Regions from separate parts of the Gudongella sp. DL1XJH-153 genome, predicted to be linked through region 2. Evidence: riboswitches for the same ligand, from Rfam matches in the RefSeq annotation. Region 2 holds a riboswitch; the other holds the start of a gene.
What was found. A riboswitch is a leader RNA that binds a small molecule or an ion and turns the genes downstream of it on or off. The one in region 2 is predicted to bind cyclic di-GMP.
Positions count from the first base shown of each region.

Region 1 (19,027 bases), on a different contig from region 2:
TGGAAGCATTGATGGCGGACGTTTTTTATCTTTTGAGAATTAGAAGGAGGGGTTTCAATGAGTACGGTAATTGGTAGTATGCTAAAGATCAACCTAAGTGACAGAAGCTCAGAGGTGCTTGAGATTGACAAGGATTGGAAGGATCTCTATGTAGGTGGCGAGGGCTATGCAGCAAAGATACTTTACGACCACCTTGAAGCAGGAATGGATCCCATGGATGAAAAAAATATGCTTGTGTTCACAACCGGACCATTGACCGGCACCAGAGCTCCCTCATCAGGCAGGCTTGTGATAGGCTACAAGTCGCCCCTTACAGGGACCATAGGCATGACAAATGTTGGTGGCCACCTTGCCCCCATGCTCAAGCGTGCAGGATATGATGTTATCATCATAACCGGCAAAAGTGATACTCCTGTCTACCTTTACATCAATGACCAAGGAGTGGAATTTAAGGATGCTGCCGCTCTTTGGGGCAAGAACACCGAGGAGACCGAGGATGCAATACGCCAGGAGCTTGGAGAATCCAAGGTGAGAATCGCTGAAATCGGTCCTGCCGGAGAGAAGCTGTCCCTTATGTCATCAATAATGATTGACAAGCACAGGGCGGCTGGCCGGGGAGGCCCTGGGGCAATTATGGGAGGAAAGAACCTGAAGGCTGTAGCGGTTTATGGTACAGGCAAGCTGGATGTTGAAAATCCTGACATGATGGACCAGTTCTCCAAAAGGGCACGTGAGGAGCTGGATGCTGAAGCCTTTGTAAGGGAGGAGCTGAAGCCATTTGGAACCCCATCATTTACAGACTCAATCAATGCTCTTGGTCTACTGCCCACCAGGAACTGGCAGCTGACCACCTTTGATTCCGCCATGGACAAGATTGGTCACAAGGCCTACCATGATAATTTGAAGGTGAAGGCTTGGGCTTGCTTTGGCTGTCCAATCGCCTGCGGAAGGCACACAGAGATAATCGACGGGGAGTATGCGGGTGAATCCGGCGGAGGTCCGGAATATGAAACCCTTGGTGCATTTGGTTCCAAGTGCTTTGTGGATGACCTTAACGCCATAGTGAAGGCTGGATATATATGTAATCGCATGGGTCTTGATACCATATCAACGGGGCAGACAATAGCATCTGCCATGGAATGGTTTGAAAAGGGGCTCATCGACAAGGAAACAACCGGCGGCATCGACCTATCCTTTGGAAATGCAGAGGCAATGGTCAAGATGACAGAAATGATCGCAAACAGGGAAGGTTATGGAGATGTACTTGCCGAGGGATCACTGAGGGCTGCGAGAAAAATCGGTCCGGAGGCTGAGAAGTATGTTTTCCAGGTCAAGGGTATGGAGCTTGCATCCTGCGGCGTAAGGGCCAGCAAGGGAGAATCCCTTTCACACCTTATCTCACCTAGGGGTGCCGACCACCTTAGACCCTATGCTTCAGTCATAGACTCCTTTGGATACCTTGAGCCCGAGCTTGGAATCAATGAGAAGGTATCGCCCTTTGAGGATGAGAACAAGTGGTGGGTCAAGCCCTTTATGGAGCTTTCAATGATGACCAATCTCCTTGGGGTATGCCTGTTTGCAAGCATCACCCTTGCAGTGAAGGGAAGCACCTGGACTGGACTTTACAATGCCGCCACTGGTGATGACAAAACAATGGATCAGATGATGGAGGCAGCTGAAAGGGTCATTAACCTTGAAAGATTGTTCAACGCCAGGGAGGGCTTTGGAAGAAAGGATGAGAAGCTTCCAGCTAGACTTACCCAGGAACCCGCACCTGACGGCCTAGGCAAGGGCCAGGTTGCAGATGCCGAGATCATGCTTGATGAGTTCTATGAAAGCATGGGCTGGGACAAGGAGACCGGACAGCCAACTGATGAGACATTGGTTAGGCTGAAGCTTAAGTAAAGAGATAAGAAGGGACGGTTATTTTGTATTAAAGCCATAGTTTGGCTTGAAAAATGACCGTCCATTTATTTTTTGCCAGGTTAAGCTATGTTCAGGTATAAATAATATCATTGACAGGTAAAGCATTAAACTGTATCATCAAATTATGGATTAGTTGTCATAATTCCAGCTAATATTTGGAGAATACAATGATTCCACCAACAAATTGAAAAGGCAAACTCTGCTAAAGCAGGGGACGCAAAGCCACGGGCCTAAGGGAAACTATGGTAGCCGGGTTGCCACAAAGACATGCTATGCACTTTCATGGCTCTGAATGGTAACCCATCCAGAGCATTTTTATTTGCCTGGATTGGAAACAAGATAGGAGAAAGGAGATTTTTATGAAACGTTTGTTTAGCTTTTTATCACTTTTGATTGCATTGTCTATGGTTATGGCATTGCCGATGGTGGCCATGGCTGATGAAGAGGAAATTGAAATCGAGGAAGAGTTTGAAGATGTTGAAACAGAGGAAGAGGAAGAAGCGGACGACGAAGATGGAGAAAGCAGGGGCCGTGGCAAGGGAATAGGCAAATCCAAAATTCAAAACAAGGAATGGAAGGGCATCAAGGATGTGCTTGAGGCAGATAAGGATGAGCTAGAGGTCCTGAAGGATGAGCTTGAGCTTGAAATTGAGGAGCTTGAGACCCTTTTGGAGGCTGCTGAGGAAGCTGAGGACTCAGAGGCTATGGCTTTACTTCAAGCCGAGATTGAAGGGCTTAAGGGAGAGTTCGAAGGCTACAAGACTCTTATGAAGCAGAAAATCAGGGAGATGCAGCAGGTCATGAGGGAAAAGTACACCCAGGAGGAGTGGGATATCCTAATGGAGAATGCAGAATCTCTTGAGGGCATTGAAGGCATCAAGATGCTACCTGCAGAAAATATCCTTATGCCGGGAAAAAACCTTAAATTCGATGTTCCACCTGTGCTCAAGGAAGGAAGAGTCCTGGTACCAATAAGATCAATATCTACCGCATTGGGTGCTGAGGTTGACTGGAATGTTGAGTCCAAGACTGCTACCATAGCCTATTTGGAGTCAGAGATTGTTTTTAATGTTGAAGAAATGACAGTAACTGTAGACGGCGAAGCAGTGGAACTGGATGTACCAGCAGAAGTAATGGAAGGCAGAATAGTGGTTCCATTGCGTTTTATTGTTGAAAACATGGGCCTTGATGTTGAATGGGAGCCTGAGACTGAGACAGTGGAGATTGCTGAGTAGATCTGTTACTAATAACGAGCATACATGCAGGATAAACTTATAAACAATTAGAAAAAGGCACTTCAACTCTTTTACATGAGATTTGAAGTGCCTTTATAAGCTTTTAAGTTAGGGATTCCTTGTTTCTAACTGGCCTTGTTATTGAAAGTATAACAAGTCCTGCAAATACCAGACCCATTCCAAAACCGGAAATCATTGACAGTTGTTCTTTCAGTAGAAATACCCCAAGAATCGCTGCAGTTACAGGTTCAGCCAGAGTCAATGTTACAGCTTTATGAAGTTTGATCCCAGATAATCCATATGAGAACAATACATATGCAAATGCTGTGGTAACCAATCCAAGGTGAAGTGCTACACCCAGCCCTTGGGCTGTTTTAAGCCAATCCAGGCTATAGATCAAAAGAAATGGTGATAGTATTATTGCACCCATTGTAAAAACAACTCCAGTAACCATCTCTGGCGAATAGATATCCAGCAGATTTTTCGTTGATGCAGTGTATACAGCATATGAGGCTCCCGCTCCAAGTGCAATAAGTATTCCATTCATATTCACTGATAGGTCTCCTCCGCCTGTTACAAGCAAAATGCACCCCAATACTGAAACCAGTGTTGAAACAAGCCATTTGATACCTGGACTTTCCTTGTTTACGATTAATGAAATCAGACCTGCGAAAATAGGTGCACTTCCTATTGCCACGACAGTTCCCATGGCTACCCCTGTCATTAAGACTGCTGCAAAGAAGGTTAGTTGGAAGGATGCCATGCTGGCTGCCCCTATGTATGTACTCCTTTTAAACAATATTTCCTTGCCATTGAGCTTGCCTTTGAGGAATGCATAGAGCATAATGGCTCCACCTCCTATTGCAAGCCTAACTGCGCCAATTGATATGGGTGTGGCTCCTTCCGGTGCAAAATGCTGTGCAGTTCCAATTGTTCCCCATAAAATTGCACCTAGTAATACCATCAAGCTGTACCTGAACTCTTTATGATTCAATTGTCATCCACCCCTTTTAAGAGAAGAGACGAATCTCTTTGTATGCAAACAAAAAGAACCGTCCCTGGTGTTTTTTGTGTTCTCTTTAATATCCTAATTAAAGCATAATATAAATTGTCTGTCAATTAGATGAGATAAACACTTTAATATTTGAAACATAAATAGATTCCTCATAATTTTCCTACAAAGAAGATATCTTCAGATTAATTTGCTTTATCTCAATCCTTCATAGGTTTTGTATCAATGCGTTAGGGTAAACTAATAAAAAGTAGGAAAATAAAATTGTGAGGAGTTAATTATGGATGACAAGTATTTGGATTTTAATGAAAAACGAATGCATATTTTTAATGAGCTGGTAAAAAGGTATTGGAAAGGAGATCTAAAGAGCGTAGATGACCTAAATGACCTTGCTGAGTACATAAAAAACAAATACGGTTTTAATGAGTCTGACATGCCCTTTATCAGGAATCATATTAGACTAGCGATGGGCCAAGACCCAAAGGGTGAGAAATCCTTTGATGATGAATTGAGTGTTCTCAACAGCTCAATGAAAATCTACCAACCTGTTGTTTCCAAACTGGAAGGTCCTTGTAAGCAATGTAATTCAATTTATTGCGAATGTAACGAGTTGGGAAAGTATGAGTCCGGAATGTATAACAGACTGAATGAAACTATAAGCTGTGGATATAGTGATTTTACATGTGATTTTGGAGCTGTGGCTGACAAGATTGAGTTTATGCCGGTAATTGATCTATTAAGGGACGGGGACTCTCCTGTCTATGTTACTGTTGCTCCAGCTATAGTTGGTCAATTTGGTGAAGAAATAAGTATGGGAAAATTGAGAAGCGCTTTAAAACTTTTGGGCTTCAAAGATATGATTGAGGTTGCTTTATTTGCAGATATTCTTACTATCAAGGAAGCATATGAGTTCAATGATCTCGTTAAAAGCGAAGATGATTTTTTCTTGACAAGCTGCTGTTGTCCGATGTGGTTCAATATGATCAAGAAAGTCTACCCAGATATATATGATTACTTGTCTCCATCGATTTCTCCCATGATTGCATCTGGTAGAGTATTGAAAAAGCTATATAATAATGCTAAAGTTGTGTTTATTTCACCATGTGTTGCGAAAAAAGGTGAAATAAAGGAACCCGACTTGCAAGGTGCGATCGATTATGTGCTTAATTTTAGAGAGCTAAAGGAAATTTTTGATGCCTTGAATCTTGATTTTAGTGATCTATACGATGATGATAAGGATCAGGCATCCTTTGGAGGAAGAGTTTATGCACGAACTGGAGGAGTTAGTTTTTCAGTTAAAACAGTATTGAACAGGCTGGAGCCTACCAGGGTGATCAAGCTAAAATCCCTCAAGGTAAATGGTATCAAGGAATGTAAAAGGGTATTGGATTCCCTTAAAAGTAGAAAAAAAGGTGATCCCAACTTTATTGAAGGAATGGGTTGTGTAGGTGGCTGTGTAGGTGGACCTAAGACAAATATTGATCTTGAGAAGGCTACAAGGCTGGTTAATGATTTTGGAGAGGATTCTTTTATACTTACCCCGTTTGACAATCAAAATGTTATGAAGATATTGGATCAGTTTAATGTCAAATCTATCCAAGAGTTTATGGAAAATGATGAACTGAAGGAAATTTTATCCAGAGAGTAAACAGTAGTGTACCATCCTTATTATCTGAGAAAGGATAAGCCCCCATAAAATGGACAGGCTAAACTTAAATGTCCATTTTATGGGAGCCTATCAGTCAGATGGCATAATATAACCATCTACTAGAACTCATTTTTATTTCCTATATGGGCTACTCAATTTCCACAAATTGTATAGATTATTTTACTCTATCCGGAGGGGACAGATGCCCCATGTCCATTCCATCCATGGTGTCAAAAATTGGGGATTCTGTGTTATCTGCTGCATTGCCAGGAATCATAATATGTCCCATACTTGAAAAATGCAAGTCATTGTTGTTAACATTTATCACACATTCCATATCCATATCATGCATATCCTCCATATCTTCAAAAGCTGGGTTTTTGTCGCTTGCTTTGGCTTCGAAGCCATTTTCTGCAGCAAAAACTGTTCCTGTTGATAGCATCGTCAGTGCCAGCATGAATGCCATAAATACAGATGCTTTCTTCATACATAACCACCTCTCATGTTTCTTTTACTTCCACTAGTATCGTTCATCATATTTACACCCTGCACCTATACTCCAAAACATCCCCTCGATTCCCTTTGTCTTAAGCACAATATTCTTATGGACTTTACAATCCCAAAATTACTGGCTTTTGAAGCTTGGTTTATTTTGTGATTATATTATACTTTTCCATACGATAAATTAGAGTGTGTCTGGTTATTCCCAAAAGTTTAGCAGCATTAGTCTGATTCTGATCTGTTCTTTCCAAGGCTTGCATAATCAGATTCTTCTCTACTTCTTCAAGGGATATCCCCTCTTCAGGCAAAACTATACTTGAACCTACCAAATTGTTTTGACTTTTTATTTCATTAGGTAACAAGTCTTCTGTTATTTCTTGTCCAGATGCTAATATGACACATCTTTCCACTATGTTTTGCAGTTCCCGGATATTTCCAGGCCAATCATATTTCATCATTAAATCCAAGGCTTCATTACTGATCCTAAACCTATTCTTGCCCATTTGAGATGAAAATTTATCTATTGAATATTCAATTAGAAGTGGAATATCATCCTTTCTTTCACGGAGTGGCGATATCTTGATGGGTACAACATTTAGTCTATAATATAAATCCTCTCTGAATTTATTATCATCCACCATTGACTTCAGATCCTTGTTGGTTGCAGCAATTATTCTAAAATCACCCTTTATTGTTGTCTCCCCTCCAACACGTTCAAACTCTTTTTCCTGCAAAACCCTCAGAAGCTTTACTTGCATGGCTTCACTTATTTCACCAATCTCATCCAAGAAAACAGTGCCTCCTTCAGCCAATTCAAACTTACCCTTTTTCCTGGAAACCGCTCCTGTAAAGGCTCCCTTTTCATATCCAAACAGTTCACTTTCCAAGAGATTCTCCGCGAAAGCTCCACAGTTTAGCTTGATTAACGGTCCTTTATTTTTTTTGCTTAATCTATGAATTTCATCTGCTATTAGTTCCTTACCAGTACCACTTTCACCAAGTATTAGAACATTGGCTTCAGTTGGTGCGACTTTGTAAACCAGTTTCAATACCTCTTCCATGGACCTGCTCTTAAATACTATCTTTGAACTGCTTTCATCCAGTCTTTCCCTAAGATAATTAATTTCATCATTTAAGCTCTTGTATTCCAATGCCTTTTTTATGACGACTTTTAACTCATCTATGTCAAAAGGCTTGGATATATAATCCAGGGCTCCAATTTTCATGGCTTCAACAGCAGTGTCAGTAGTACCATGAGCGGTAATCATTATAACAGGGATCTTGGGATTGATTTCCTTTATCTTTCTTAATGCTTCAAGTCCATTCATCTTGGGCATTTTCAAATCCATTATAATTAGGTCCGGTTCCTCAGCTAAACCCTCCACAGCTTCCTCACCGTTATCAGCGCTTATAATTTCATATTCTTCTTTGGACAAAGCTTTTTTTAAGGCCCATATCATATTTGGCTCATCATCGGCAATTAATATTTTCCTGATCACTTTTTCACCTTCTCTCCACTGTTCTAATTGCGAATTCCTATTCATATAATGGTAAGTAAATCACTACTATAGTACCCTCATTAACTACACTATCAATTGTAATGTAGCCATTGTGATCCTGGATAATCCTATTTGATACTGACAAACCAAGCCCGGTGCCATCTTCCTTGGTTGTAAAGAAAGGATTGAATATTTTGCTTAAATCTTCCTTTTCAATCCCAGTCCCATTGTCTCTAAAGCTAATGCTTACACCTAAGTCGCCAACCTCAGTGCTTATCCAGATTTTACCACCGTTTTCCATGGACTGTATGCTGTTTAATAATATATTAATAAATACTTGCTTCAGCTTCTCCTTATCACCCATAATGACAATTTCTCTTCCAATGTCACAAAATATTTCTATTTTCTTATTTATGGCATATTTATTTATTATGATTAATACCTCATCAATTAATGCTCCAGTATTAACTTTCTCAACTATATTCACATCTGGTCGTGCAAAATTCAGAAGTGTTTGGATTACCTTATTAGCCCTATCCACTTCCTTAACAATAATACCTAGACCTTCCACCATGCTTTCCTGATCCTCTTCCTTTTGAAGTGTTTGACTGATTGTTTTTATTATACCCATGGGATTTCGTATTTCATGGGCTATACCGGAAGCCAACTCGCCAACTGCTGATAATCTATCAGCTCTGGCAGTTTGTGCTTCAAGATACTTTTCATTGGAATAGTCTTCAATTACGATTACAAGTCCCTGGATTTTATTGAGTATGTTTAGAAGAGGTGAGACGGTTAACTTAAGGTATTTCTCCTCATCGTCAACCTTGATAACAGTTTTAATATCTGTATATTTGAATTTCTGTAGTTTTGTCTGGTTCAATATATCCACAATACTATAATCAAATACACTTGAAGCATTTACTCCTATTGCATCTTGTACCCCAAGGATCTTTTCACCTTCTCTGTTTAGTGCTGTAATCACTAAGTTTGTATCAACTGCCAAAACACCACTATCAATACTATCTACAATGTTTCTTGTATAGTTTTGAAGTTTTGTTATCTCGACAATATTGTTCTCTAAAAGCTTCTGTTTCCTGTAATCACCCTCTACTAGCCAGCCTGTAATAAATCCAATACTTAAAAATAGCATTATTTCCAGGTATTGATTTATCAGTATAATGCTTAGTTCAGTGTTAAATAAAAAAATATGGGGAGCATATAACAAGGACACAATTATAGAGGTTATAAGTCCTCCCTTTAGTCTATATTTAAATGATGCCAGGATTATTGGGATATAATATAACATCCTATAAAAATTATGAAGCTCTCTTACCGCTGTGAGGTTGGAATAATGCAATAAAGTAATTATCACTAATAATACTCCAATAATCCAAGTATTTTTATTGTTCAATGAATCTCTTAACATAGGCTTGATCAACTCCAAAGTAGTACATTATTATATCAGTCTTACCCTTTATCACATTATATATCATTTGAAGGACTAATCATAACTGAAACTGAATCAATCGAACGCAAATCAATGTTTACGGAACTCGACTGTATTAGATAAATCATTAAAATTAAGCCTGAGACATCAAAATCTTCCGGGCAAACCAACTACTCACAAAAGCAACTACAGAAACTCAACTGAATTTCTGTAGCTATATGCTTTTCCTTATTTTCTATTTTACTTCTACCCCAGTTACCTCATATCCAACATCACTTATTGCTGCTCTGATGTCTTCATCCTTGACGCTGCTTTCAACTTCAATTAAAGCATACTTATCTTCAAGAAGTACATTGACATTTGAAACTCCTTCTAAATCTCTTAGAGCCACATCTACATGATGTGCACAATTCTGGCAACTCATTCCTTCAATCATCACTTTCTTTTCCATATGTTTTTCCCCTTTCAAAATAAATAGTGAACTCTGTCTATAAAGACAATACTATCTTACTGGTCTAAATCTCTTTAGCCTTAAAGCATTCAATAATACTGACACTGAGCTCAGACTCATGGCTGCTGCCGCAAATATCGGACTTAACAATGGTCCGCCAAAGAGATATAATACTCCCATGGCTACTGGAATACCCGCAGTGTTATATGCGAATGCCCAAAACAGATTTTCCTTGATGTTTCTTATGGTGCTTTTACTCAATTGTATAGCTGTTGGTACATCCATTAAGTCACTTCTCATTAAAACGATATCCGCTGATTCCATGGCAACGTCCGTTCCAGATCCAATTGCAATTCCAATATCCGCCTGTGCAAGAGCAGGAGCATCATTTATCCCATCTCCAACCATAGCAACGTTCTTGCCTTCAGCTTGAAGTTTCTTAACCTCACTTGCCTTATCTTCAGGAAGCACTTCAGCCAATACAATGTCAATTCCCACTTGCTTTGCAATTGCTGCGGCAGTTCTCTTGTTGTCTCCAGTAATCATTGCTACTTTTATATCCATTTCATGAAGCTTTTCAATAGCTCTTTTGCTGTTCTCTTTCACGGTGTCAGCTACAGCTATTATTCCTGCAATTGAATTATCTATGGCAATATACATAGGCGTTTTTCCTTCTTCTGCCAATTTGTCAGATGCTGCCTCCAGTTTGTCTATGTCTATCCTTCTTTCTACCATAAGCTTTCTATTTCCAGCGAGAACAGCCTTCCCATCTATGATGACTTCAATTCCATGTCCTGGTATGGCATTAAACTTCTCCACCTTCTTAAATTCCAATCCTTTTTCTTCTGCATCCTTTACTATGGCTTCACCCAGGGGATGCTCGGATCCCTTCTCTGCTGATGCTGTCAATTGTAGCAGATCTTCTTGCTTCACATCATTTGCCACAACTATGTCAGTAACCTTTGGTTTTCCTTCCGTAATGGTACCTGTTTTATCAAATATTATTGTTCTTATTTTGTGAGTAGTTTCCAATGCAGCACCACTTTTTATTAAAACACCATTCTCAGCCCCTTTACCTGTACCCACCATTATAGCTGTTGGTGTTGCCAGACCTAGTGCACAAGGACATGCGATTACAAGTACTGATATAAATATCGTCAATGCAAACACTGTGGTTTGTCCTCCTATGAAATACCAGGCCAGAGCTGAAACAGTCGCTAGTACTATAACCACTGGAACGAAATATCCAGAAATTATATCAGCCATCTTTGCTATTGGTGCTTTAGAGCCTTGTGCATCCTCTACGAGCTTTATTATTTGTGCTAAAGCGGTATCCTTTCCAACCTTTGTTGCCTTGTACTTTATTGTTCCATTCTTGTTTATGCTGGCACCTATGATGTCATCTCCAATATTCTTTTCAACTGGAATACTTTCACCAGTAAGCATGGATTCATCCACTGATGTGATGCCTTCAACCACTTTACCATCTACAGGCATCTTTTCTCCAGGCTTAACAATTATAATATCTCCTACTTCCACTTCTTCTATGGATATTTCCATCTCTTTGCCATCTTGAATTATTGTTGCTGTCTTAGGGGCAAGTCCCATTAGCTTCTTTATAGCTTCAGATGTTTTCCCCTTTGTAACTGATTCAAGATATTTCCCCAGGAGTATAAGTGTTATTATTACAGCAGCGGCTTCAAAGTATAAATCATCGGCATACTCCGTATAGCCTCGAGATATCTGTACTACAGCAAATACCCCATATATCACTGCTGCTGAGGTTCCTATAGCTATCAGAGAATCCATGTTGGGACTCTTTCTGATTAAAGCTTTAAATCCAACAGTATAGAACTTATAACCCGCGATTACAGAAGGTATCACTAGGACAATTTGAATCAAGCCGAAGTTTAGAGGATTCATCATTGGATCTATTGCTGCAGGTAATGGAAATCCCAGCATGTGACCCATTGTAAAATAAACCAATGGGATTGCGAATATGGCTGAGACTATGAACTTTCTCCATAATGTCCTGATTTCTTTTTCTTTTCTCAATTTATCAACATCTTCAGTAGTATCTTTTTCCTCTATGGCCTTGTACCCAGCTTTTTCAATTGCCTTCTTTACTTCTGATACACGCACCGACTGGGGCTCATAACTAATGTTTAACTTCTCAGTTGCAATATTAACATTTGCCATAACTACACCTTCAAGCTTTTTAACAGCTTTCTCAATGTTCTGAGCACATGATGAGCATGTCATCCCTTCTATGTTCAACACCTTGTTTACTGTATCTGACTTTGCTCTGTAACCTGCATCTTCTACGGCATTTTGTATATCCTCAATTTCAACCATGTTTTCGTCATAACTTACACTTAACTTTTCAGTTGCCAGGTTTACACTTGATTCGTGCACACCATTGATTTTGCTTGTAGCTTTTTCAATGGTACTTGCGCATGATGCACAAGTCATTCCTTCTATACGTAATGACTTAGTGACCATAAAAATCTCCTCCTCTTGATCTACAATAACTATTTCCCAATCACTTTTGATAACAAAGTAATTATTTCATCTATTCTTTCATCTCCATTTTCTTTGTTAAATGCTTCTGTTACGCAATGATTCATATGCTGCTTAATAATTAATAGATCTGCTTTCTTTAAAAGCGATTGAGTTGCTAATATTTGATTTGATACATCGACACAGTATCTACCTTCCTCAATCATCCTAATAGTTGCTTCCACCTGGCCTTTTGCAGTTTTTAGGGATTGTAGGGCTCTGTATTGTTCATCATTCATCTAGGTCCCTCCTTTCTCCTTCCCTTGTGGGTAGGGGTGCACTTGTATAATCTTATGATCACATTCTGCCAAGCTTCACAACCTCCATTGAACCTACCTATTACCAACCTACATGAACAAAACCCTATATACAATAAACCCAACTATGAGTACTCCAAATATAACCAACAAAGGAGTTATGCTTTCGTTATACTGGTCAGTATTTTGACTAGCATCTCCTTCGCTGCTCCAATCCTTAACTCTTTGATTATTATGATTGTGACCGCCTCCACAGCATCCCATTTCGATTCACCTCCTCAGAACGATCTTTAGATAATTTTTCTTCCCATCCGCCCCCGGGTGGGGGTGTCTCTTGTTTATATTTTACCCTTCAATTATGACGAAAATATGACTGTTTCACACAATTTCAATTTATTCTTTCCCATGATGGAATAATCAAGAAGCTCAAATTAAGAAATGTATATATTCCCTCCCTTAAATAATTGCCTCTCTAACGAATAATTTCAGATATTCTTAACTCCATTTCTTTGCTTTTCTGGATTTTTTTATCTGCAAAACCTAAGACCAGGTAAGATAGCCCAAGGGAAAGAACACTAGCTCCCGCAGCAATAAGTTCCTTCGTACCATTATATCCAAAGTATTCTGCACCATTTAGACCAAACGACATTCCCAGTATCATTGCCACCAGTGGCATAACATAAACCAACATCACAATTTTTATCAGTTTCTTTGTGTCTGAGTGTAATTTTACCAGCTGTCCAACTGATACATTTAACTCATTCCTTACTCTTACTTCCATTGATGATGTTTCACATCCTCCCTTACAGGAAGAACATTTGTCACCACAGGCTCCCTTTCTGACAATTTCTATAACCGCTGAATTTTCATCAACTGATTTTACAAATCCTATCTTATCCATATTAACCTCCTTGGCCCCTGTTATGCCTACCTTGATTTAACAAGAAATCTAGTTTGTTTTTACAAATTCAATTTCATGGGGCTCCTTGCCTATTTTAATCGTATTCACAACTTCGTAGCTTTCTAGATCTATAACTGATATATCTTCAGATTCAAGATTGGATACATATGCAATATTGCTATTGGGCAATATTGTTATATGATTTGCTTGTCCACTGGTCTCGATTGTACGTACTATTTTCTTCTTATCCATGTCAATTACACTAATATCATTTGAAAATCTGTTTGTGGTCAATATAGCTTTACCATCGTTTGACACAGCAACTCCGTGAGTCCCCTGACCTGCTTGGATTGTATCTACCTCAAAACCTTTTTCAATGTCCACGACTGATACTGTACCATCTTCTACATTAGCTACATACAGGTACTTATCATCAGGTGAAAGTTCTGATTCATTGGGCATTTTCCCAACTTTGATTGTCGATACAATTTCTAAACCTTCCACATCGACCACTGATATATTCGATGACATCACATTATTGATATATGCAAATTTACTATCCTTGGTAAAATCTATATGAGATGGACTCTTCCCATCTGACTCTATGGTTTTTATAATCCTACCTTCCTTTGTATCAATGATACTAATATAGTTGAATTGTTCACCTTCCTTTAAATCACCACTTGTAGCAAACAGATATTTTCCATCTGGAGTTATGTCTATACCATGTAGATTTCTTCCAGTATCAATAGTGTCCAAGGTCTTTCCACTATTTACATCTACAATGAATATCATCCCATCTTCTAGGTTTCCTGTATAAATTTTTTGACCATCTTTGGAAACAGCAATTCCATGGGATACATAATCCCCAATCTTAATTTCATTCACCAATTCACTACTGGAAACATCAATAACAGATATGGATCCATCTCCTGCATTAGGCACATAGGCTAAATATTTACTTTCTCCTATTGTGTTTGAATATACTAAACTCATGGCAATAATGACTACTATTATCAGAATTATTCTATATTTCACGTATACAAGCCTCCCATGTTATCTATATGATTTTTTCGAAGCTATCATTGCAAAAGGGACAATATCTCCAATCAAGATCAATTAACCTCCCACAACAATTGCATGCTCTTTTAACACCTTCATGGCAGTGGGGACAGAATTCAACATCATGATTTATTGCAGTTCCACAGTTCTTGCACGTCTCCTCTTGTTCAATTATTTCATCTGCTTTGTCATCTATCATAAATATCAAATATAATATGATAGCATAAACAGCATATAGTATCAGGTTCATATTCTTCCCTTCCAATCCAATTGTTAATGAGTAATGATTTGTCCCATTATCTTTATCCCAGCAACGATGCCTAGCTCCATATCCAATTATAGTAGATCAGAATTGAAGCAATCATCATCACTAGAATCAATAACACTTCTTTTGTTGATATACTATACTTCTTGTCCTCTACTTCTTCATTGTCTTTATATCTGGTACTCAATAATTTCAAAGATATAAAAGAAATTAGAATTAATCCTATGCTGGTCGCATGGGCTACTGTGAATGGTTCTATGAATATGGGGTTAGTTCTGAAGAATTCAACAATGAACCTATTGATTGAGAAACCAATCAGGTAGGTGAAAAACAGTTGTCCATCATATTTAACAGATTTTCTTCTAGCCCATATTACTCCAAACAATATAAAATTCAGCATTGACTCATACATTTGAGTTGGGTGTAGCACTTGACCATTCCTAAAGATTCCCCAGAAATATTCATTCTTCATTGCATATCCAAATACATCACAGCCTACTCTTCCTATTGCTTGTCCTAGAATAATCCCTGGCGCCATTATATCAGCTGCTCTCCACAAATTAATCTTCTTGACCCTAGCATAAATCAAGGAAACTAAAGCTCCACCAATCAAAGCCCCTTGAATGGATAGACCGCCATCCCATACTGCTATGATTTTACCTGGGTTAGTTAAATAATACTCCAAGTTGAATACCAAAACATAATACAACCTTGCCCCTACTATTCCAAAAATAACTGCATACATCATCAAATCTGTAATTGCATCTGTTGAATATTTTTTTCTTTTTGCTTCCTTAATTGCTACCAAGACACCCAGTACTATTCCTAAACCTATAAACATTCCAAATGCATTCATTGAATAATGTCCAAAGCTAAATATTGTCTTCATTTACTTTTTCCTTTCCCAAGGTCTATAACATCCCTTTCCCACTTAAATGTCATCTTCTCAGGTCCACCTATGCCTTCAAAATCAAGTTGAACACTACCCAAGTCTGATATATCAGTGTCTTGATTTAGATAAGTTTTGGGTAGTTTCAGCAATCCTGATACATGATGTCCTTGACTGGTCGAGTCCCAAATGAAGCCATCATCTATTATGGTCCCATCCCCGAAGCTCAAAATAGCCAATTCATCGTATTTGATTGTTTCCAGGTTAATAAAATGATTGTTTAATGTTATTCTAAAGATCATGAATTCTTCATTATCTTCAATTAAGTTACTGTACACTACTCCCATATCAATGTTATTTTTTCTATCAAATCTGGCTACCAAGTCTTCACTCAATGTTTGATCAGCACTACTCTCATTCCAATCAATTACTTCTTCCATATCCTGTGCAGCTGTATCCATATTTGATTTTTCTTGATCTGCAATGACATCTTGATCTAATTCATCCTTATACTCAGCAATCACTTCATCTTTTATAGCTTTTTCTTGTTCCTCTATAACAACTTGATTTTCTTGATCTTCAATGATCTCTTCCTCATCTTGGATTACTCCATCCTGGTCTGCTATAAGCTCTTCTTTATCACTTGCTGGTTCATCTTGCTCATTACCTGCCAATGTCTCATTTGTTATATCTGCATTTCCAGAAACTACCCAAATACCCACAAATATCACAGTAATTAACAATATTGTCGTTATAAAAAATGGTCTCTTCATTTTCCCTCCATCATTATCTTTGACATTTTAGTACTCACTACTTACTCTTAGTTGATGATTTAGTTGTGTTAACATTTTTCTTGTCTCTTCCCACTGTACAACAATCCAAAGGTTTATTCCCAAACTCTTCCTTATTAGCTTCCTCTAATTTTTTAAGCCATTCCTTTATCTTCTTTTTCATAGCTCTTCCCTCCAAATTGACTGATTAACAATATTTCCCTAGCTTACCATCATTTCTTATGAAAACTCTACACACACTGACCTCCCTCCAACTAATTTTATCTATCATTATATAATTGCAAATAGCGTGCCAAATTATAAATTGTCTATTTTACTGCCTTTAAGCCTATGGGAACTTTCTAGGATGTGTCATATCAAACAGGAGATTGTAGTATTTGCTACAGTTAAGAACACAAAAAAACCTCACTGGTTAATACCAGATGAGGCTTATCAATAAGATTCTAAATATCTGAAATAAATCTATTCTTTGTAAAACAATTTATTAAGACATACTATCACAGCTTTGGTCATACTCTTGAAGTGAATCTATGATTGGCTTATCGCCACATAAGGGGCAATATGAATTCTTGTCTAAATCAATAAGTGTAAACTTAGTATTCAGGGCATCAAAATAAAGAATTCTATCCCTTAATGTTGTTCCAATTCCTGCAGCAATCTTAATTGCTTCAGCAGCTTGTATGGACCCCATCACTCCAGGTACTGGTCCTAAAATACCTGATTCCTCACAGGATTGTCCGCTTCCTTGTTGAGGCATTTCCGGCATAAGACAGCGGTAGCAGTGACCTTCTCTTGGAATAATTGTAGTGCTCAGACCACTGAACCTCAATACTCCTGCTTCAATCATGGGCTTGTTCATAAAAAAGCATGCATCATTTAACAGGTATCGTGTTGGGAAATTATCAAGTCCATCAACTACAATATCATAATTTCTTATTATATCCTTGGCATTGTCCCTGCTTAACCTGTCCTTATGCAAAACAATATCTATCTGAGGATTTATACTTTTCAAGAAAACTTCCGCCGATTTAACCTTGGATTGACCAATGCGAGATGTCGAGTGAAGTATTTGTCGATTAAGATTACTAATCTCTACTGTGTCATAATCCACTAAACCAATGGTTCCAATACCAACCATCGACAACGCAAGGGCCACAGGGGATCCAAGGCCTCCAGCCCCTACAATAAGGACCTTGAGATTATTTATCTTCCCTCTTGTCTTTGACCAATCATTATCTTTACACTCTGCAGTTCTATCTAAAAACAAACCTGTTTCAACAGCTTCAGCTTCTACAAACTCCATATGCAAGAGATCAAAGTAGAGTGAATTCTTATTCAACTCACCTATTCTCAAAACTAGCTTAATAACTTCAATTGCACATAGTGTTCCTAAAAATGATTTCGAAACAGTTCCCTCAGCTGTCCGCTCAGGAAATTTACTTTCTGACATTGTCAAAGCAAATTCTTTATAAGCATCATAAATATCAAATGTCTGCAGCAAGCCTCTCCATTGATTTGGTACAGCTATAATAGATGGAATAAAGACATTTTCATTTTCATAGTACACTGCATTATTCATGATTTTGCTTACAAATCCCAGACTACCTAGAATAATCCTACAAACTTTTTCAGAATTCTCCACTTCATGGGGCGATTTTTTATTTATAAGCTCAATTGAAATATCCCCATTCAAGTCTTTCGCACTAAAAAAAAGTGATTCATAATAGTCCTTATCATCAAAATCGCAAAAAATATGTCCTATACCAGATGCAGCCAAATAAAGAACCAGGGGAAGCGCATCCTTTACTGTTTCTGAATAAATGAGTATAGCGGACTCATTTATTCTTTTCTGACCCTGTCCACTTATCTCTGGCATAATAATATGCCTCATATATCTATTTATCTGATCCTTATTTAAAATCATATGATCACCGCCTCCTACTCTTATAATCAACTATAGCCTCGTGTAGAGCATCAGCAGCTATATTTGAGCATTTCATTTTTCGTTCTGGCAAACCACCAAGGGCTTCAGCTACATTTTCGTTTTTTATCTGGAGTGCATCCCTAATTGATTTTCCTTTAGCCATTACAGTGACCATGCTACTGGCAGCTATTGCCGCACCGCAGCCAAAGGTCTTAAACTTTGCATCAGTTAAAATATCGTCATCAGAAACTACGATATAAATTGTTATTTTGTCTCCATCCAGTGGGTTGCCAACATGTCCTATTCCGTCTGCATCTATAATTTCTCCTACATTTCTTGGATTAGATAAGTGATCTAAAACATTATCATTGTACAATTGTCTAACCTCCCATGATTGAATTATAACTAAAGCTAAGCTGTTTATTTCATTATTTGAGTATTATAATAGCATTGAAAATAATTAGGTGTCAAATATGATGATTTTAATGAGAAATAATAGTAATGCCGAAGTTCTGTGGCGACTGATCTAAGCGTCTAGCCAGTTCGGAGACACTGATATTCATTTGTTCACATAGCCGTCGTATCATGTCCGAGGTTTTCATAATAGTCCCTCCATGCCTCAATAGAAATATTGTAAACCATTTGGTTTCAAATAAC
Region 1 is NZ_JBMEMN010000004.1:53,092-72,118, forward strand. Features, by position in the region: gene ACOEN1_RS03295 (aldehyde ferredoxin oxidoreductase family protein) at 58-1,905, shown strand; cyclic di-GMP riboswitch class I at 2,108-2,188, shown strand; gene ACOEN1_RS03300 (copper amine oxidase N-terminal domain-containing protein) at 2,286-3,161, shown strand; gene ACOEN1_RS03305 (EamA family transporter) at 3,265-4,155, opposite strand; gene ACOEN1_RS03310 ([Fe-Fe] hydrogenase large subunit C-terminal domain-containing protein) at 4,454-5,821, shown strand; gene ACOEN1_RS03315 (hypothetical protein) at 5,997-6,308, opposite strand; gene ACOEN1_RS03320 (sigma-54-dependent transcriptional regulator) at 6,469-7,821, opposite strand; gene ACOEN1_RS03325 (two-component system sensor histidine kinase NtrB) at 7,859-8,974, opposite strand; gene ACOEN1_RS03330 (heavy-metal-associated domain-containing protein) at 9,507-9,722, opposite strand; gene ACOEN1_RS03335 (heavy metal translocating P-type ATPase) at 9,774-12,224, opposite strand; gene ACOEN1_RS03340 (metal-sensing transcriptional repressor) at 12,254-12,520, opposite strand; gene ACOEN1_RS03345 (hypothetical protein) at 12,629-12,802, opposite strand; gene ACOEN1_RS03350 (SoxR reducing system RseC family protein) at 13,011-13,439, opposite strand; gene ACOEN1_RS03355 (YncE family protein) at 13,488-14,477, opposite strand; gene ACOEN1_RS03360 (zinc ribbon domain-containing protein) at 14,500-14,751, opposite strand; gene lgt (prolipoprotein diacylglyceryl transferase) at 14,822-15,655, opposite strand; gene ACOEN1_RS03370 (hypothetical protein) at 15,652-16,428, opposite strand; gene ACOEN1_RS03375 (LDCC motif putative metal-binding protein) at 16,466-16,609, opposite strand; gene ACOEN1_RS03380 (ThiF family adenylyltransferase) at 16,931-18,370, opposite strand; gene ACOEN1_RS03385 (iron-sulfur cluster assembly scaffold protein) at 18,375-18,746, opposite strand; partial or broken gene ACOEN1_RS03390 (XRE family transcriptional regulator) at 18,877-18,972, opposite strand.
Region 1: linked by a shared signal. The riboswitch ahead of ACOEN1_RS03300 (copper amine oxidase N-terminal domain-containing protein) and the one ahead of ACOEN1_RS12225 (DUF5658 family protein) in region 2 are both predicted to bind cyclic di-GMP.

Region 2 (9,185 bases):
CACAAGCATTATAACATTTCCGTCTCTCTTCATATGTCCTCTCCGGTTAGTATTTTCCAAGATATTTTGTTTCCATAAATTTGTATTTTTTACTGCTGGCAGGGTCTTGTGTTTCAATATCAATAAAAAGCATCCTGTCTTCCGGACAGTAATTGCTATCTCCTATAGATATTACATTTTTAGCCAAGACATTATCCCCTCCATTGGAAGGTGCATTCTCTGGTCTGTAGCTATTATGACTGTATGTACTTCTGAAAACTACATCACCAGTGAGTCTGTAATAGATGTATTTGTATTTGAAATAATTGTCGTAGTCCTTTGTATCAGTATTTACACCGTTATTATGATTTATCAGTATAAACCCCAATGTATCACTCTGCTGAATTCCTCCAGGATAGTATTCCTCCATGCTGATAATTTCATCTGCAAGCATAACATCTTCTATTACATATTCTGTTGCATACCTTCCATTTAGCATAAAGTCATCAAACTTCTGAATTCGGTTTGCCGATTCCTCTGTTGATCTCATTATGGAAAAATATATCACAATGGATATTCCCAAAAATCCGATTGCCATTACAATTTCAATAATCGTATAGCCTTTCTTATTTGAGGATCCTGCTTGCAACAAGTTCAACATGAGAATCCTCCCCCTTTAGCATAACTGTATATGTCTGGATTCTGTCGCCATGTTCATCAAGTCTTACCAAGACCTGGGTGTTTTCAGGAGCATATGGACTTGGGTAATCCATAAACCCATCATCATAGGATAATGCTAGGAAAAATTCATTGTTCTCCTCTGAAGGAACCTTTAATGTCTCTGCTACTCTCTGGCAATTATCCAGAAGAACTGACCTGTTTTCGATGATTCTTATACTCTTTGCTGAAGTTGCAATAGAAGTATGAATAACAACTGCTAGAAGACCAAGAAGTCCCAGTCCAATAATGATATCAATAAGCAAAAAACCTGGTTTTTTCAACTTATTTTACCTCCCGAAGAGTAATTTCTGTTGTATTTACTCCAACAGCGATATGGTATGTCCTACCATCAGATTTTTTAAGTGTAACGGTATTTGAGTTTCCAACCCTACCTGTCCCGTTGAATCTAAACCCGGACGTCCCGGCATAAAATATCCTTAGACCTGACTTTAGCTTATGTACTTTTATTTTTTCGCTTTCACTATATTGAATGATATATTGATTTCCATCCACATAAAAGGATACGTCGATCAATCTGTTCTCAAGAATCGCCTTGTTTCTTGCTTGCCTTAAGTCCTTCTCAATCATCCTCAGTTCCTGTCTTTCATTAAGATTTCTAATAATAGCTGAATTGGGCAGTGTAATAGCGAGAAGCAAAGCAAAAAGGGCTACAACAACGATCAATTCGATCAGTGTGTAGCCCTTTTTGAAACTGTTCCTATCTATCAATAGCGCCATTGATTAAGAACATAAAGCATGAAAGCCACCTCTGCCCTGGTGATCTTGTTATTTATATTGTCTAGACCTGGTGACCTGTAGGCCTTTTCATACATCATCTGTGTAGCGATGGTATTCCATCTGAAACCATAGCTATTCATGACTCTTCCCATAATCAACTCCACTTCATAATATGATATTGGACTGTATGGTCTGAATGTACCGTCAGCATAGCCTATTACATATCCCTTGGAAAGTCCATAGCTGATAATCCTGTCATAGCTGGAAAATTGAGCGTAATCCTTAAAGTGGGTAGCATTGACAATGTAGTTTGGCAGGGTCCAGTTTTCGATTCTGCTCAGAAGAATCAGGAACTCTGCCCTTGTTATACTCTGTGAAGGTCTGAAAGTAGCATCCAAAAGTGTATTTCCAGGGTATCCCATAATGATATTTCTTCTTACCATTGTTTCAATCTCAGGATTAGCCCAGTGGTCCCTAACATCAGTAAGGATTCTTATGTTTTCATCCATAAATACTGCGTATACTCCCTCCCTGTTGGACATTGTGCTAGGAAGTACCTTAGCAGTAATTGCACCATCCTCCACCGTTGAAGGAATATAGTACCATTTTTCATTTACAAGCTTGTATATGCCAGCCTTGTATTTATCTCCGTAATATGGGAAAGCTATTGTTATCTTCTTTTCATCATCCAGAGTGTTAGCAGGATTATCCAGTCTTATTGAATAAATCTCTGAAGCCCTTACATAAGATCCAAATCTGAAATAGCCTGTATTCTGCTGGTTGATTGAGACGTATACCGGCATATAGAAAGTCCCAGGCTCAACACTAATTCCAACAGCATTGTCTACTGTAACAGTATCTCCCACTGCGGGTACAATAATCGATTCAAGGGAATCTATAGATCTTTGTTGATTTAATCTTCTGAACATCTGATTGTAGTTGATTTCATAAGCTTCCTTAAAGCCCTCGATAAATGCATCTTCATATTCATTAGTTCCTAAATCAAGTCTGTATCTGTCAATAATTTCAGAATCCCTTGGCAGATTTCTCTCATAGTTCATTGAGTTTTGTAACAAATAGTCTCTTTCAGCAAATGAATTACCTAAAGCTGCACCTGAAGCTTTTCCGTTATCAAGTCCCTGGCTCATACTTATTCGTGATGGTTCAAATAAAGCTCTTTCATAAGCATTTTCATAGCCTTCTTTAAAACCTGCTATAAATTCTATGATAAACTGATCTTCATAGGACTCATCCATTTTATCAAGATCAAACATACGGCTTATGGTTCTATCACTTGGTAGAGCGTCTTCCCAATCAAAATCATTGTCTTCGTAATAATCCGTTAATGCATAAGTCTCACCTAATCTTTTTCCTAATTCCTCAGCATAATCAACATCCGCTAAACCACCCATAGCAGCTTCATAACCCTTTATAAAGCCTTCTTCAAAGTCCGCATAAGCTTCACCGTTAAGTGTACTGATTTCATCATATGTTTCAGGGTCAGCATCTCTGATATAGTCTCTATAGTCTCTAAATGCACTTCTACCGCTTTCAAATGATGAATCAATCGAATAAAAACTTACTCCTTCGTCATACCCAAAATCATAATCAACCTGGGCTGCATATGCTACTCCTGAAAGAAGGAGAGTCAATACTAAAGTCAATACGATCGCAAACTTTATTCTGTTCATTTTATCTCTCCTCCTATCTCTTCACCAATACTAGTATCTTGCCAACAGGTAAAACATCTCCTGCACTTATATCATTGTTTCTCATTATCTCATTCTTGTATTCAAGTGTTCCATATATATCTCTTGATATTGTTGATACTGAATCACCAGGTTTAACCTCGTAGAAAATTTTGTCTGCTTCCTTGTCAGTGCCTTCATAGGAATAATCAACATGATGAGGATAGATTGCCTCCAACTTGTCAAATACAAGAACTCCGAAGTCATCTCTTCCCTTGGCCATTTCATAATATATATGTGTGATCTTTATTGGGTATTCTGCAACACTGCCAGGAAGACTTATTCTTGATCTTCCCCATCCAAGCCAAGAAATACCTTCGTTGACAGGAATAAACTGTTCATCTCCATCCTGGTTTAGAATTCTTACACCAACCGTGCCCGGTGCATATGAGAAGGAGAAGGTGTGTATGCTAAGGTCAGTCGGTGGATATTTAAGTTCAATATCCTGACTTGTTATATCAACCATTGCCCTGTTCTCTTCCTCTGTTCCAAGAATATTATATTCAAGTCTCAAGGCATACTTTCCATCAAGTGCAATCGTGGTAGGCTCAGCCTGTCCTCTTACCAGCTCATGACTTGGAATAAAGTCGTAGTTTCTCCATTCAAAGCTGTGGAGAATATCACCCTTTACAGTGGTTCCTCCATCCACTCCAGTACCTCCGCCGGAAGTACCTCCTCCAGTAGTCCCATCACCACTTGTGACACCACCATCTGTTCCACCTGATCCAGCCGTACCGCTAGTTCCACCGTTTGCTGTTGCTCCAACAAACCCGTCAAAGCTTGAGAACAGTGTACCCTGATCAGGATTCTCTGCTGTCTGAACATAAATTACATCCTCTTCTTCCATCTCAGCAAGACCCTCAAGGGAATAGACTTTAAGGCTCATGGAGCCTGATAGCTGGTTGTCCGCGCTTCTATCAAGGGAAAGACTATCCACCATCATTCTCCTTGGACTCAACTCAATCGCCCTTACCATTTCCTCTATTCCAGTGTAATCACCGGTGAAGGGAACGGATATTCCCATATTGAATACCTCCATCTCAGATACGTTTTCTGATGAAGGCCTTGAGAAGTTAAGGTCAGCTATTTCCACCTGATCCTCAGGTAAAAGGTCATTTAGCAGATAGATAATCTGAGCCTGGTCAAGAGTTGGGAAGTAGTAGGAAAGAATTTGGTTTCTTTCTCTGTGAAGCAGCTCCCATTCCTTTTTGATGTCGTCCTCTCTTCTTAATGTTGCATTCATTTCCGATATCTTGGTTTCAAGTTCATATTTTTCAACTTGCAATGCCTGTATTTTTTCATCCTGTGGTACCAGAATATACTGGTTCCCAAGATATGCAATTCCTACAATAGCAAGAAGCGTGAGAAGTATCTTTTCGCTTTTTGTAAGGGGTCTGGTTTTAATGCTACTGAATAGTGACTTCAACTTAGTTGACATCTACCAGCACCTCCTCCAATGTAAGATCAAGATTGAATCTATAGTAATTCTCAACTGCAGATATGTTGGACACAAATGATTTCGAGCTCATAGGAAGGTTTTGAAGCCCTTTTGCAAACTCGGCAATCGAATATCTATCTTCAGCAAAGCCTGCAATCCGGATTTCCCTTCCACTAACACTTAAATTAGTAAGGAATACTCCCTCTGGAAGTTTTGAATTTATATCATCTAGAAGACTTTCACCAATGATATCCCTGCCCTGGATATTCTTATCTAGAGCTCTGATTCTCTCAACCTCCTGACGGAATTGATCTGTTTCATCTTCAAATGCCTGAATCTCAGCAACTCTCTTTAGTGTCTGTGGGTCCTCGGCAACTTGTGTCAAGCTGTTTACCTCTTTTTGTAGAGCATTTATCTTAAGCTGATTCATTGCAGCCATTACTCCCAATCCAACGATAACAAGAAAAAGAATTCCATATAGGAAAAGCATCCTGTTGAAGGCGAATGATTTTTTATCTATAAAAGGATCAAAAAAGTTAAGATCTCTCATTTTTTCTTCACCTCTTTCAAACGGATAAGGCCACCAGTTGCATTTGCAAACTGACTCAAGTCACAATCTGCCTTTACTTTTTCCATTGTCTTTAGTCTAGTAACCTCCAGATCAAAGAATTCGTGGAACAGCTTGTCAATTCCATTTACTTTGGATAATCCACCATAAAGAATAACCAGATCTATTTCATTGCTGACTTCCCTTGTCTTGTAATATCTAAATATCATTTCAATCATATCGAGAATACCATAGAGATTATCCCTAAGTGTCTCAGAAAGGATAGCTTCATCATCAAGACCGATATTCTTCTGAGATATATCACTGATCCCATCCATATATTCCAGAATCTGCTGATCCGAAATATGAGGAAGCTTTCTTCTGATTTCTTCAAGAACAAATTCCGTGCCTCTTTCAACCACCCTTGCAACCTTTATAACTCCATCTTCCACTATGGATACGCTGGTTTGTCCGGATCCAATATCAACACAAGCTATATTTTGCAAACCATTGTAAGCGCCGTTTATCTCTCCGCCGTGTTCTATAAGCTTTGCAATGGCATTTCCGTGATAATCCATCACGGCAGGTTTCAGGTTAACATTCCTAAGAAGAGTCAAATGAGCCTGGATTGTCGTTCTTGGTATACCAATAAGAAGAAGAACCAGTTTCTCCACGCCCTCATCCATACGACTTCCAAGTTCAAGATATTTTACAATGTAGTCTTCAGGATTAATAGGTATGTAATCCTCGAGCTGGTAATTTATAATTGCCTCGATTTCCTCTTTTGTTGCCTTGGGAAGACTGATTTCTCGCATTACAACAGAAGATGCATTGAATACACCGTGGGTTTCGAGCTGCGCAACCTTGTTTTCAGACAAACCGCTCCGTAAAAGATAAGTCATCTGATCAAGGTCGGTAATTTCGCCGTCAACATAGAGCCCTTTTGGCAACTCCACACTGAAGCACTTATCCACCACAATTCCTTTGCTGGTATGCTTTCCCTCTACACCTTTTATGCTGTCAGAACCAAAGTCCAGACTAAGGATTTTATTGCTGCCAAAGACACCCATAAGCTTCTCTCCTCTCATGTTCACTTAAATATATAATAAACTAAAATGGAATAATTTACTAGATTAAAATGTTGAAATACCAACTTAAAAGCTCTTCTCCTAAAAAAAGTACCATGAAAAACCCAAGAATGATAAATGGACCAAAGGGTATTGGATCCTTTCTGGACTTAATTTTCGTGGCAAGTAGAAATATTGATATGACAGCACCTAGGATAAATGCAAGGAAGATATTAAGAAATATCAGTCTTACACCCAGAATAAATCCAAGAGCTGCAATAAGTGTGACATCTCCTCCACCCATTCCTCCTCCTGAGAAGAAGACAATCAGAAGAAATATTCCTCCTGCAATAAAGAGTCCTAACAGACTGTCCATCAATGGAAATGGTACTCCATCATAAAAATGCAGCAATGTCTTCTGGAGAATTGAAAGAACAAGAACTGTAATAACCAGTGAATCTGGTATAATCTGGTCCTTAAGATCAATAAAGGCAATTGCAATTAGAATCGATGAAATAAAAGCGAAAAACACAAAATCCAGTTTTGAATTATAGTAGAAAGATAGGAATAAAAGAACGTATATAATTGCATTTGAAGCTTCAACAACTGGATACTGAATACTGATCTTTTCACCACAATAACGGCATTTTCCTTTTAAAAATAGGTAGGAAAACAAAGGAATATTATCATACCATTTAAGATCATGCTCACATGATGTGCAGTGTGATCCAGGCCAAGCAATATTCTCATCCCTTGGTATTCTATATATCAGCACATTTAAAAATGAACCAATTAATAATCCATATATAAATATCAGTAAAACCATATATGACCTCACATATCTCTCAAGAATTTTATATACAAGCAATCATAGTGATATTATACATTAGAATAAGAGAATTGTCACATTATTTAGTAATTTTATATTAGTTTTGGCAACTAAATTGTCAATAATTGTTTATCCTCAATCACTATATGTTTAATCAATTAAAATAAGGATTGCCTACGATAGAAAACGTATACAATCCTTATTATTATAATTTTGGAATACCAAGTAAGACTCTTTAACATTATCACAGATAACTTACAATCAAAAATCTATAGTAAACCATTAAAGAGAAATATCCAAGGAATGGAACCCAAGACAGTTTTGTAATCAGATCACCTATTTTATCCTTATGCTGCCACAGTGCCAATAATACCAATGGAACCAATATTAACTTGACCATAGGAAATTCATAGGTTCCTATCATAGTTGCCATTAGTGGATTAGCCTCATAAAATCCATTGTCCAAGAACTCCAATGTAAGTATATAATCCACCTTATTGAACACACCAATACCGACCAAGTGCCAAAACAATAATCGTTTTTTACTATCAGACATAAAGATCACTCCAATAAAATAACCAGCCATTTAAGCCGGTTACGCCACTGGATCACAACAGTATAGGCGTCCATCTATAACTGTTGTTCATATCCTCTTTAAAATATTTGTCATATATAAGATACCACCAAATATATCCTCTTAAACCCTTCAAGGTGTTAAACATCATTAAGTGTTGGTCTGATCCTATTCTATAATTATTAGCTTATTATTTGATGCCACAAAATAGTTTTTAAACTAAAAATTTCACTTGGGAACGAAAAAGATCCTTGTTATGATCTCTCAACAATGCCTTTGGATATACCTGTTATTCTGGATATTTGTCTTATACTGATACCTTTTGTCATTTTCAATTCCTTTATAAAGCTATTTCTTCTGTTTTTCTCTAACTTCTGCAATTCACTAATATTCCTAATGCCCATATCATTTAGCTTTATTAATACTTCAGTGTCAGTTAAGCTAATATTATCTTCAAATGCTGGAAAACTATCCTCATTGTTTTGAGTCATATATTCAATAAACAGGTCTACAGCTCTGTCCATGTCGGGAGAGAATAAACTTAAGCAAAATTCTGTGTCAACTATTATTGGTTTTTGTATGTATTCTCTATAGCTTGTCCATTTATACTCCAATAGGTCCTTACAAAGTCTAGCCTTTATAGGATTTTGATGAATGTATCTCAAAATCATCAGAAAATAATTATCTGTTTCAACAGGTTGACTCTTAAATCTCTCTTGGAACAAATGCCCGCATCTTTCATACTTCTTGTTGTACCACAATACATAACTTGAACAAATTCTCTTTATTGCATTGGAAATATCATCTTCTAATTCTTGAATAAGAAGATGTACATGATTATCCATCAAACAGTAGCCATATAAAACAAACTTATTTGTATCTACAAAGCGCTTCATTGTAGATAATAACTGAAATCTGTCATCATCAGATTCAAAAATTATCTGTTTATTTATTCCTCTTAACATAACATGATAAAGCCCACTTTCACTTCTTCTACGCGGCCTTCTAGCCATATTATCTCCTCCATCTGATTGTTATATTATTCCATTATATCACTATGTGATTTATTGGACAAACAAAACAGAACGAGTTCTACACACGTGTCCATAATAGTCTCAAAACTTGTATTTTGTAAAAAAAAGCTGCAGCCAAGAATTTTCTCTTGGCTGCAGCTTCTAAATATTCATTTCATTTCGAGACAGTATTCCTGTCCCCTTGTCTTGTCCCTGGTCCTTTTCAATACGGACAGCGGGCTGGGGCTTCGTGTAAAAAAACGCAGATTCAAACGAGGGAATAGGAAAGGAGCTGAAATACATGGTGAAAATTCCAAGAAGCATTAAAGCCGGTCTTGATATAGAGCACTTTGACATCATCCGCGTGATGAGTTTAGGACACTTCTACCCAGTCATCGTAATGAGGGATAAGCGTTCTGAAGCGAGAGACCTCTGGTGCCTTCAGTAGAGAGGCAGTGGCTATTATTTCAAAACCCTAAGGGACATGACCAGCTACTGCACCGAGCGAAAATGGCAAAACCCACTTAGCAGT
Region 2 is NZ_JBMEMN010000043.1:1,083-10,267, forward strand. Features, by position in the region: gene ACOEN1_RS12180 (hypothetical protein) at 1-33, opposite strand, end outside; gene ACOEN1_RS12185 (hypothetical protein) at 47-640, opposite strand; gene ACOEN1_RS12190 (hypothetical protein) at 606-980, opposite strand; gene ACOEN1_RS12195 (GspH/FimT family pseudopilin) at 982-1,437, opposite strand; gene ACOEN1_RS12200 (S-layer homology domain-containing protein) at 1,425-3,128, opposite strand; gene ACOEN1_RS12205 (LysM peptidoglycan-binding domain-containing protein) at 3,142-4,623, opposite strand; gene ACOEN1_RS12210 (PilN domain-containing protein) at 4,613-5,173, opposite strand; gene pilM (pilus assembly protein PilM) at 5,170-6,240, opposite strand; gene ACOEN1_RS12220 (prepilin peptidase) at 6,299-7,063, opposite strand; gene ACOEN1_RS12225 (DUF5658 family protein) at 7,311-7,622, opposite strand; cyclic di-GMP riboswitch class II at 7,647-7,729, opposite strand; gene ACOEN1_RS12230 (transposase) at 7,895-8,653, opposite strand.